DNA from 2 places in the Ralstonia condita genome. Region 1 is predicted to be linked to the other one. Evidence: predicted binding sites of a transcription regulator. Region 1 holds the regulator's gene; the other holds the start of a gene.
What was found. Region 1 encodes HrcA, which represses chaperone genes, less so after heat shock. Its sites were predicted from a motif close to TTAGCACTCNNNNNNNNNGAGTGCTAA; they were not measured.
Positions count from the first base shown of each region.

Region 2: the regulator HrcA is predicted to act here: its motif matches at 2,782-2,808, upstream of rpoH (RNA polymerase sigma factor RpoH).

Region 1 covers NZ_CATYWO010000001.1:211,206-216,299, forward strand. Annotated here, with positions in the region: gene recN (DNA repair protein RecN) at 1-687, opposite strand, end outside; gene R2N03_RS00945 (NAD kinase) at 710-1,654, opposite strand; gene hrcA (heat-inducible transcriptional repressor HrcA) at 1,765-2,823, shown strand; gene R2N03_RS00955 (carboxymuconolactone decarboxylase family protein) at 2,867-3,214, opposite strand; gene hutC (histidine utilization transcriptional repressor HutC) at 3,342-4,055, opposite strand; gene hutU (urocanate hydratase) at 4,210-5,094, shown strand, end outside.
Region 2 covers NZ_CATYWO010000005.1:69,635-74,728, reverse strand. Annotated here, with positions in the region: gene R2N03_RS16105 (diguanylate cyclase domain-containing protein) at 1-2,652, shown strand, start outside; gene rpoH (RNA polymerase sigma factor RpoH) at 2,852-3,772, shown strand; gene R2N03_RS16095 (SCO family protein) at 3,840-4,442, opposite strand; gene cyoE (heme o synthase) at 4,513-5,094, opposite strand, start outside.

The DNA of each region.
Region 1 (5,094 bases):
CGCGGCGCGCGTGCCCTCGATCAGGCTGGCGGCGTGCGACAGGCGATGGTGCTCCGCCTGCACGTCTTCCCACTCGCCAGGCTGCGGGGCGAGCTTGAGCAGTTCATTGACCTGCCATTCGATGCGTTCGCGCTCAAGCTGGGCCTCGCGCGATTGCTGCTCGGCGGCCTCGCGCAGCCGCACGACAGCTTGCCACGCGCGGTAATGCTCGCCCACCACGCGCACGTCGCCTTCCAGACCGGCGTGGGCGTCGAGCAGGCTGCGCTGGGCGTCGGTCTTGAGTAGCTGTTGATGCGCGTGCTGGCCGTGGATGTCGACGAGCTGCTCGCCGATTTCGCGCAACTGCGCCATCGTGACGGCCGCACCGTTGATGAACGCCTTGCTGCGGCCCGCGGCATCGACCGTGCGGCGCAGGAGGATGACGCCTTCGTCGTCGTGCAATTCATGCGCTTGCAGCCACGCGGCCACATGCGGATGCACGTCGAATTCAGCGGTGATGTCGGCGCGCGGGGCCCCCTCGCGTACGACGGCGGCATCGGCGCGCTCGCCGAGCGTCAGCGCCAGGGCGTCGATCAGGATCGATTTGCCGGCGCCGGTCTCGCCCGTGAATACAGTGAAGCCGTCGGACAGGTCGAGGTCCAGCGCATGGACGATGACAAAGTCGCGGATGGTAAGGCTGCGCAGCATGGTGCGTCGATGGGGGTTGGGTTTACAGCCGGTTGTCTTCGGTCGGGTACTCGTGCCAGTGCAGCTTCTTGCGCAGCGTGGCGTAGTAGTTGTAGCCAACCGGATGCAGTAGTTGCACGGTGCGCTCGGAGCGGCGCACCACGATGCGGTCACCCGGCAGCAGCGAGGTCAGCGATTGCATGTCGAAGTTGACGCTGGCATCACGACCGCTGGTCACCTGGATGACAACCTCCGCGTCGTGTGGAATGACGATCGGCCGGTTCGACAGCGAGTGCGGTGCAATCGGCACCAGCACCAGGCCCGACAGCGCCGGATGCAGGATCGGCCCGCCGGCGGAGAGCGCGTAGGCGGTCGAGCCCGTTGGTGTGGAGACGATCAGGCCGTCCGAACGCTGGTTGTACATGAAGAAACCGTCGACCGAGACGGCCAGTTCCACCATGCCTGAGAAGCCCGAGCGGTTGACGACCACATCGTTGAAGGCCAGGGCCGAGAAGATGACTTCGTCGTCGCGCACGACCTGCGCCTGCAGGAGCGCGCGCATCTCGGCCTCGTAGCGGCCGGACAGCATGTCGGGCAGCACGGTGTGCACGTCTTCGAACGGGATGTCGGTCATGAAACCCAGCCGACCGTGGTTCACGCCGATCACGGGCACGCTGGCGCCGGCCAGGTGTCGTCCAATGCCGAGCAGTGTGCCGTCGCCGCCGAGCACCACGGCCACGTCGGCATGGCGTGCCATCTCTTCGGGCGGCAGGGCAGGGTAATCCTGGACACCGATATTGAGCGCCGTTTCACGCTCGAACACGATGTCATGCCCGCGACCGGCTATGCACGAAGCCAACTCCATGAGCGGGCCGGCGATGTTGGCGGCCGAATACCGGCCGACCAGCGCGACAGTCTTGAACGGCGAGGCAGGCGAAGGCGAGGCGGCGGGAGCTTGCGGGGCCACGGTAGACGGGGGAATCGACATGCGCGCATTACACCATATCAATATGACCCTCGCCACGTTTGAACCTGTTTGGCGAGAAACGCCTGCGTCACGCGCAGATTGGCGTCGAATTTGCGTAAAATTGAAAAATCATGGACAAGCGCGCCACCATCCTCCTCAAGACCCTGATCGAACGGTACATAGCCGAGGGGCAGCCCGTCGGCTCGCGGACCTTGTCCAAGTACTCAGGGCTCGATCTGTCGCCGGCGACCATCCGCAATGTGATGGCCGACCTGGAGGAAATGGGCTTCATCGCGAGCCCGCACACCTCCGCCGGACGCGTGCCGACGCCGCGCGGCTACCGTCTCTTCGTCGACACCATGCTGACGGCCAGTCCGCTGGATGTGCTCAGCTCGCAAGACCGCATGGTGCAGCAGATGGCCGGGGCGATCGCCGAACAGGTACGCACCCAACTGGCGTCGCATGGGGCGGAATCGTCGCAGCGGGTGATCGCGGCGGCCGCGCAGACGCTGTCCAATCTGTCGCAATTTGCCGGCATCGTCATGACGCCGCGCCGCACGCACGCCTTCCGGCAGATCGAATTCCTTCGCCTGTCCGAATCCCGCATCCTGCTCATCGTCGTCACGCCAGAGGGCGATGTACAGAATCGCATCATCCACACCGATACGCCGTACACCCCTTCGCAACTGGTGGAGGCGGCCAACTACATCAACGCGCACTACGGCGGCATGACCTTTGACACCGTGCGCGAACGGCTGCGCGGCGAGTTGTCTGTGCTGCAGGCTGACATGACTTCGCTGATGCAGGCGGCCGTGGAGGCGGGCAGTAGCGCCGTGTCTGACGAAGAGCCCGTGGTCATCTCCGGCGAACGCAAGCTGCTGGATGTCGAGGACCTGTCATCGTCGATGGACAAGCTGCGTCGCCTGTTTGCGGTGTTCGAGCAGAAGACCGGGCTGCTGCAACTCCTCGACGTGTCAAGCCGGGCAGAGGGCGTCCAGATCTTCATCGGCGGCGAGAGCAGCCTCGTCCCGCACGAGGACATGGCGGTCATCACCGCACCGTACGAGGTCGATGGCAAGATCGTCGGCACCCTCGGCGTGATCGGACCGATGCGCATGGCCTACGAGCGCGTGATCCCGATCGTGGACATCACCGCCAAGCTGCTGTCGAGTACGCTCAGCCAGTATTGAGCGCTGGGTGCTGACGCCGGCGTTTGGTGCGTCGGCGATCCGCTCAGGATGAGAACTGTTCGAACGCGGCGAGGGCGTGCGTGGCGTACATCATCGAAGGGCCGCCTCCCATATAGACCGCTGTCCCCAGGACTTCTTCCAGCTCCGCGCGGGTCGTGCCCAGCTTGACGAGCGCCTGGACATGAAAGCCGATGCAGTCGTCGCAGCGGCTCGCAATGGCGATGCCGAGCGCCACCAGTTCTCGCGTCTTCTTGCTCAGCGCACCATCCTTTGTGCCTGCCGCAGCCAGTTGACTGAAGGCCGTCATCAATTCTGGCTGCGTTTCGCGCAGATTGCGCATCTGTGCAGACACGTCCTTGATCAGGGGTTTGAATTCGGGCACGCCACTCATGACGGGATCTCCTTGGTCGGTATTGAGCGTGGGGCGCGGCGCGTCCACACCGGGCGGCGGGACGCAGCCCCCCCAGCATTCTCGCCGCCGCCGTACGACGCGGTCATGACGTAACGCAACGACTCGCCTAGAAACTCCCGGTGAACTGGTACCGCCCGCCCGGGTGCCACATGGTTGCCACGGAGGCGACCTGGCCCTGGGATAGCGTCTTGCGCCGCAGCATCAGACACGGCTCACGCACATCCATCTGCAGCATTTCGGCGATCTCGCGCGGCGGCAGGCGCGCCTCGATGCCGTAATCCACGCCCTGCAACGGGGCGGCACGCATGAGGTAGGCGTTGGGCGTGGTCTGTGTGAAATCCTGTTGCATATAGTCAGGGGCCAGCCCGGCATTCACCCAGCGGTCTTCCACCTGGATCGGCAGGTCATTCTCGAAGTGCACGATCAGCGAATGGAACAGGGCGCGCCCCACCGGTACGCCGAAGGACGCGGCCATCGCTTCGTTGGCGCGGGCGCGCTCCAGCTTGTGCAGCTCGGCACGGTGCCGGTGGCCGCGTGCGGCAATTTCCTCGGCGATGTTGCGGATCGCCACCAGCGTCGCCTGGTACTTCTGCTGTGCGACGAACGTCCCCAACCCCTGCACACGCGTGAGGATCTGCTCGGCGGTCAGCTCGCGCAGCGCGCGATTGACCGTCATGCGCGACACGCCAAACGTCTGCGCGAGCGTGGTCTCCCCCGGGATCATCTCGCCTTCCTGCCACTCGCCGCTGCGGATGCGCATGAGGATGTCTTCCTTGATGCGCTGGAAGGCGGGCGTGCTGGCGGACGGGTCGTGTGACATGGACGTGGCTTGCGGTGCGGTTTGGGCGGCCGATGTGATGTGCGGATGGTGGTCATCATCAGGGTTTGCTCTTAGCTTGTAAAGTTTTCTTGCCTAAGTTGTATATACAACATAAGATGCGCTCCATGACAAAGGAGTTCGCAGGAGACCTCACATGAACGCCCCGACCAACGCTGCCCACCTGACCAACGATCCGCGCTACGACGCCTCGCGTGAAATCCGCGCCCCTCGCGGCACCGAGCTGCATTGCAAGAGCTGGCTGACCGAAGCGGCTTACCGGATGCTGCAGAACAACCTCGACCCGGACGTGGCCGAGAACCCCAAGCACCTCGTCGTGTATGGCGGCATCGGCCGCGCCGCGCGCGACTGGGCCTGCTTCGACAAGATCCTGGAGACGCTGCGCGAGCTGAACGACGACGAATCGCTGCTCGTGCAATCGGGCAAGCCGGTGGGCGTGTTCAAGACCCACCCGGATGCACCGCGCGTGCTGATCGCCAACTCCAACCTCGTGCCCAAGTGGGCGAACTGGGAACACTTCAACGAACTGGATCGCAAGGGCCTGTTCATGTACGGCCAGATGACGGCCGGCAGCTGGATCTACATCGGCAGCCAGGGCATCGTGCAAGGCACGTACGAGACGTTTGCCGAGGCGGGCCGCCAGCACTACGACGGTAAGTTGGCCGGCAAGTGGATCCTGACTGCGGGCCTGGGCGGCATGGGCGGCGCGCAGCCGCTGGCCGCAACACTGGCCGGTGCCGTGTCGCTGAACATCGAATGCCAGCAATCGAGCATCGATTTCCGCCTGCGTACGCGCTACCTCGACAAGCAGGCCAAGGACGTCGACGACGCATTCAACCTGATTCGCCACCACTGCGAGCGCGGCGAGGCCGTGTCCATCGGCCTGCTCGGCAATGCGGCGGAAATCCTGCCGGAGCTGGTCAAGCGTGCCCGCGCCGGCGGTCTGAAGCCGGATCTGGTGACCGACCAGACCTCGGCGCATGATCTGGTCAACGGCTATCTGCCGGTTGGCTGGACGGTC
Region 2 (5,094 bases), on a different contig from region 1:
ACGCTGAGCCTGCTGGAGTGGATCACCGACTGGCCGGTTGCGCTCGACTTTCCTGAGGTGCATGTGTGGCTGGATCACCATTGGCTGACAGGATGGATCGGTGGCATGCATGCGAGCCACGCGCTGGCGCTCGCAATGGCTGCGATGGCGCTCTATTGCGTGCCGACGCTGGAGACACCCCGTCGCGCGCACTGGTTGTGGGCGCTCGTTGGTGCAGCGCTGCTGCTCTGTGCCGGAGATCTGCTCGGCCAGGCCATGGCGCTTGAGTACCTGTACCCGGCCTGGCTGACGTGGCGTGCCCCCGATGTGGCAGCCGCTTGCACGCTGCTGCTGGGTGGAGGCGTGCTGTGCGTGGCGCTGGCGAGGCATCCCGGGGCGTTACGCTTGCGGCTGTCGCCAGAAGACACCATCGTGTGGATCACCGGCGGCTGCGTGGTGCTGGCGGGGCTCGGCGCCACCATCACCGCGTTCATCATCCAGGTCGACAGTGCCAGCAAGCTGTTCGGCAACACACGGTCGCGCGCGCTGTCTGCCTACGCGGAGGAGTTCAACCAGGTGCTGACCCTGCGCGCTGAGCGCCCGCGGCTGATTGCCGCTGCCAGCCGCATCCAGGATCTCCTGCGCCACCCCGATGACAATGCGAGCCGTCTGCGGGGCGCCAGCGCGCTGGAAGCCTACCGTGCACAAGGGTTTTCGTACCTGCAACTGCGTACGCTGAAGGGTGAAGGCATCGTCAGCCTGGGGACGCAAGCGCTGCAGCCCGACCTGGCGGTCACGCTGCATATCGGTCGTGCGTCGGAACGGACTCAACTGCAATGGGTAGGCGGGTTCGCCATGCGTACCGAAACCCCTGTGGTGGCGGACGGCGTGCCGCTCGGCTGGCTCGTCACGGAGCAGCCGCTCGCGCATCTGACGGCCCGGTACGCCAGCGCACGCGGCGCTGGACTGACCGAGACGTTGGCAATGTCCGGCTTTGACGCACACGGGCGCGCAATGTCGTACCCGCAACGCTTCGATACCTCCGTGTTCGAGTTGCCGCGTCTCACGTTCGACCACCGGCCATTACCGTCGCGCCTTGCACTGGCCGGCCAGTCAGGCTTTGGCCAGTGGCAGGACATCCACGGCATGCCAACGTCGTTCAGCTACACCCCCATCGGGGATACGGGCTTGGCGCTGATCAGCAAGATCGCCAGTGCCGAGCTGTATGCCCCCATGCGCGCGCAGTTCGAGCGGCTGGCCGCACTCATCCTCTGCCTGATGATCGGAAGCGTGCTCGTGATCCGGCTGATGGTGCGGCCTTTCGCCAACCGCCTGGCCGAGTCCGAGCGTGCGCTGCGCACCGCCAACAAGAGCCTCGAGCGACGCCGGGATGCCCTGCGCGCCAGCCGCGAGCAACTTCGCCTGGTAGCCGACAACGTGCCCGCGCAGCTCAGCTACGTCGACCCCGACGGAATCCTCCGCTTCGCCAGCCGTACCCTGCTTGAAGCCTTCGGCCGCACGGAGGGCCAGATGCTCGGCCATCACGTGCGCGACATCTACACCGCCGAGGATTACCGCACGCTGCTGCCCTACATGACCGAGGTGCTGGCCGGCTATCCGGTGCAGTTCGAGATCACCTCCCTGCGCACCGGCTCGCCGCGCTACCTGAGCGGCCACTACTTTCCGGATTACGACGATCGCGGCACCCTGCGCGGCTACTTCTCGGTACTGCAAGACCTGACCGCGCGCACCACCGCCGAACGGGCCCTGGCGCGCAGCGAACGTGCGCTCAAGCTGGTGCTCGACAATGCACCGCTGCTGGTCTCCCACATCAGCGCGGATGGCGTCTTCACGTTCTGCAACGCCACGCATGCGCGCTGGCTGCAGCGCCCGCCAGAGGCGGTCTGTGGGCAGCATGCCGAGGACATCTTCACCCCACATACTTACAAGCAACTCGCACCGTATCTGGCACGCGCGGTGGCAGGCGAATCAGTGGACTTCGAGATCAACGCCCCGTGGTATGAAAGACCGCATCCCGACGCCCCGCGCGACCGTACGCGCTATCTGCGGGGCCAGCTCGTTCCGGACACCTCGGATGTGGACACCGCTGCGGGGCGCTGCGGCGTCTATGCCTTTGTGCAGGATGTGACTGAAGCCAAACGTAGCGAGATGGAACTTTCGCGCATGGCGCGCTTCGACGCCCTGACCGGGCTGCCCAACCGCTACGAGCTCTATGAGCGCCTGCGCGCCGGGCTGGAGCGACGTGCGCGCCTGCCTGCGGCCATGGGTGTCTTGTATCTGGATGTCGATCACTTCAAGCACATCAACGACACTTATGGCCACGCCGCAGGCGACGCTGTGCTGGTCGAGGTCGCCCAGCGCCTGCAGCGCGCCATGCGCCGCACGGACACCGTCGCCCGACTCGCGGGTGACGAATTCGTCATTCTGCTCGATCCAATCGATGCGCCCGATGATGCGCTGCGCATCGCGCAGAAGGCCGTCAACGCCATTCGCTCGCCCATGACCCTGCCGGGCGGAGCGGTATTGCACGTGACTGCGAGCATTGGCGTGTCGTGTCCTGGGCCCGACATCCGCGATGCCGACGTGGCGCTACGGGAGGCGGACCGCGCGCTCTACTGGGCCAAATCGCGCGGGCGCGACACGGCTGCCTAGCAGCGAACGCATCCCCGAATGAGCGGTCTATGAAGAGGTGCGATGCCGGCAATGTTGCGGCGCAAACATCACACTATTGATTCATCACATGCGATTTACGGGAACTATCAATCGACCCAAAAGGTCTTATTAGCACTCTTCCAGTTGGAGTGCTAAGATGCTTTTTCAAATCTCCACTGGATTTCGACAGGAGTCCTGAGTGAACGCAGTCATTCCCGTGAGCACCACTTCCGCTATCGCCACCCAGCCGTCCGGCAACGGATGGGCCCTGGCGTTCCCTGGCAACCTGGGGAACATCGACGCTTATATCCAGAGCGTCAATCGGGTGCCGATGCTGTCGGCCGAAGAAGAACAGCGCCTCGCCCGCAACTACCGCGACCACGACGACCTCGATTCGGCACGCCGTCTCGTGCTTTCGCACCTGCGGCTGGTCGTGTCGATCGCGCGCCAGTACCTCGGCTACGGCCTGCCGCATGCCGACCTGATCCAGGAAGGCAACATCGGCCTGATGAAAGCCGTCAAGCGCTTCGATCCGGACCAGGGCGTGCGGCTCGTTTCGTACGCGATGCACTGGATCAAGGCCGAGATGCATGAGTACATCCTGAAGAACTGGCGCATGGTCAAGGTGGCGACCACCAAGGCCCAGCGCAAGCTGTTCTTCAACCTGCGCAGCCACAAACAGGACGCGCAGGCGACCTTCACGTCAGACGAGATCGACGCCGTCGCGGCCGAACTGAACGTCAAGGGCGCCGAGGTCCGCGAGATGGAAACGCGCCTCTCGGGCGGCGACATTGCGCTCGAAGGCCAGATGGACGATGGCGAGGAGTCCTTCGCCCCGATCGCATACCTGGCCGACACGCATAACGAGCCGACGCGCGTGCTGGAATCGCGCGGTCAGGATCGCATGCAAAGCGAAGGCATCGAAACCGCCCTCGCCAAGCTGGATGACCGCAGCCGCCGCATCATCGAGGCCCGGTGGCTGAACGTGAACGATGACGGATCGGGCGGCGCCACGCTGCACGAACTCGCAGACGAGTTTGGCGTATCGGCCGAGCGCATCCGCCAGATCGAAGCGGCCGCGATGAAGAAGATGAAGGGTGCGTTGCAGGCTTTTGCTTAAGCTGCCCTCATCGAATGAGAAAGCCCGCCAATCGGCGGGCTTTTTCTTTGGACGGTTACCGTACGGATCAATCGAGCAGCAGCTTGATGTCGTGCGCGATCGGCTCCGGGCCCTGACCGTGCTTGATGAACAGTCGCAGGTTGCCCTTCGGATCGAACATGTAGCTGCCGGCCGTATGGTCCATCGTGTAGTTGTCGGGCGAGCTGCCCGGCACCTTGCTGTAGAACACCTTGAAGTCCTTCGCGACCTTCTGCAATTCGCCCTCGTTGGCCGGCCGCAGACCGATGAAGCGCGGGTCGAATGCCGGCACGTACTTGGCCAGCAGGTCTTGCGTATCACGCTCAGGGTCAACGGTCACGAACAGCACCTGCACGCGGTCGGCATCCTTGCCGAGCGTGTCCATCACGGCGCGCAGCTCGGCCAGCGTGGTCGGGCAGACATCAGGACAATGCGTGTAGCCGAAGAACATCACGACGACCTTGCCGCGAAAATCTTCAAGCGTGCGGCGTTTGCCGGTGTGGTCAGTCAGTGAGAAATCGGTGCCAAAACTCTTCGAACCGGTGATGTCGAGATTGTTGAAGGCGGGCTTGTCACTGCAACCGCCCAGCATCAGGACGGCGGCGGCCAACGCGGCCAGCAGGACGGTGCGGAAATGTCGGAAAGAATGCATGGTCATCGTGTTGAAGACAGGCCGCTGTAGGGTATCGCCAGCCGCACGTGACTGCGGCCGGTCGCGTGTGTCAGAGCGCCGCGACCTGCGGCATCGCCGGGCCGAACTTGAAGTAATGGTCCACCAGCAGCGCTGCGAACAGGATCGACAGATAGACGATCGAGTAACGGAAGGTCTTCTGTGCCAGCGCATCGGAATAGTTGCGATACATGCGCCATGCATAGGCCAGAAAACCCAAGCCGAGCACCAGCGCCGTGGCCAGATAGATGTAGCCGCTCATGCCGTACACGAACGGCAGGATCGTCGCGGCGATCAGGATGAGCGTATACAGCAGGATGTGCAGCAGCGTGTATTTCTCGCCATGTGTGATCGGCAGCATCGGCAGGCCGGACTTGGCGTAATCGGCGCGGCGGTACAGCGCGAGCGCCCAGAAATGCGGCGGCGTCCAGGTAAAGATGATCAGCACGAGGATCCACGCCTCGGCCGGCACGCTGTTGGCCACCGCGGCCCAGCCCAGGGCCGGCGGCATCGCGCCTGACAGGCCGCCGATCACGATGTTCTGCGGCGTGGCGGGCTTGAGTAGCAGCGTGTAGATGATCGCGTAGCCGATGAAGGTGGCGAACGTCAGCCACATCGTCAGGTCGTTGGCGAA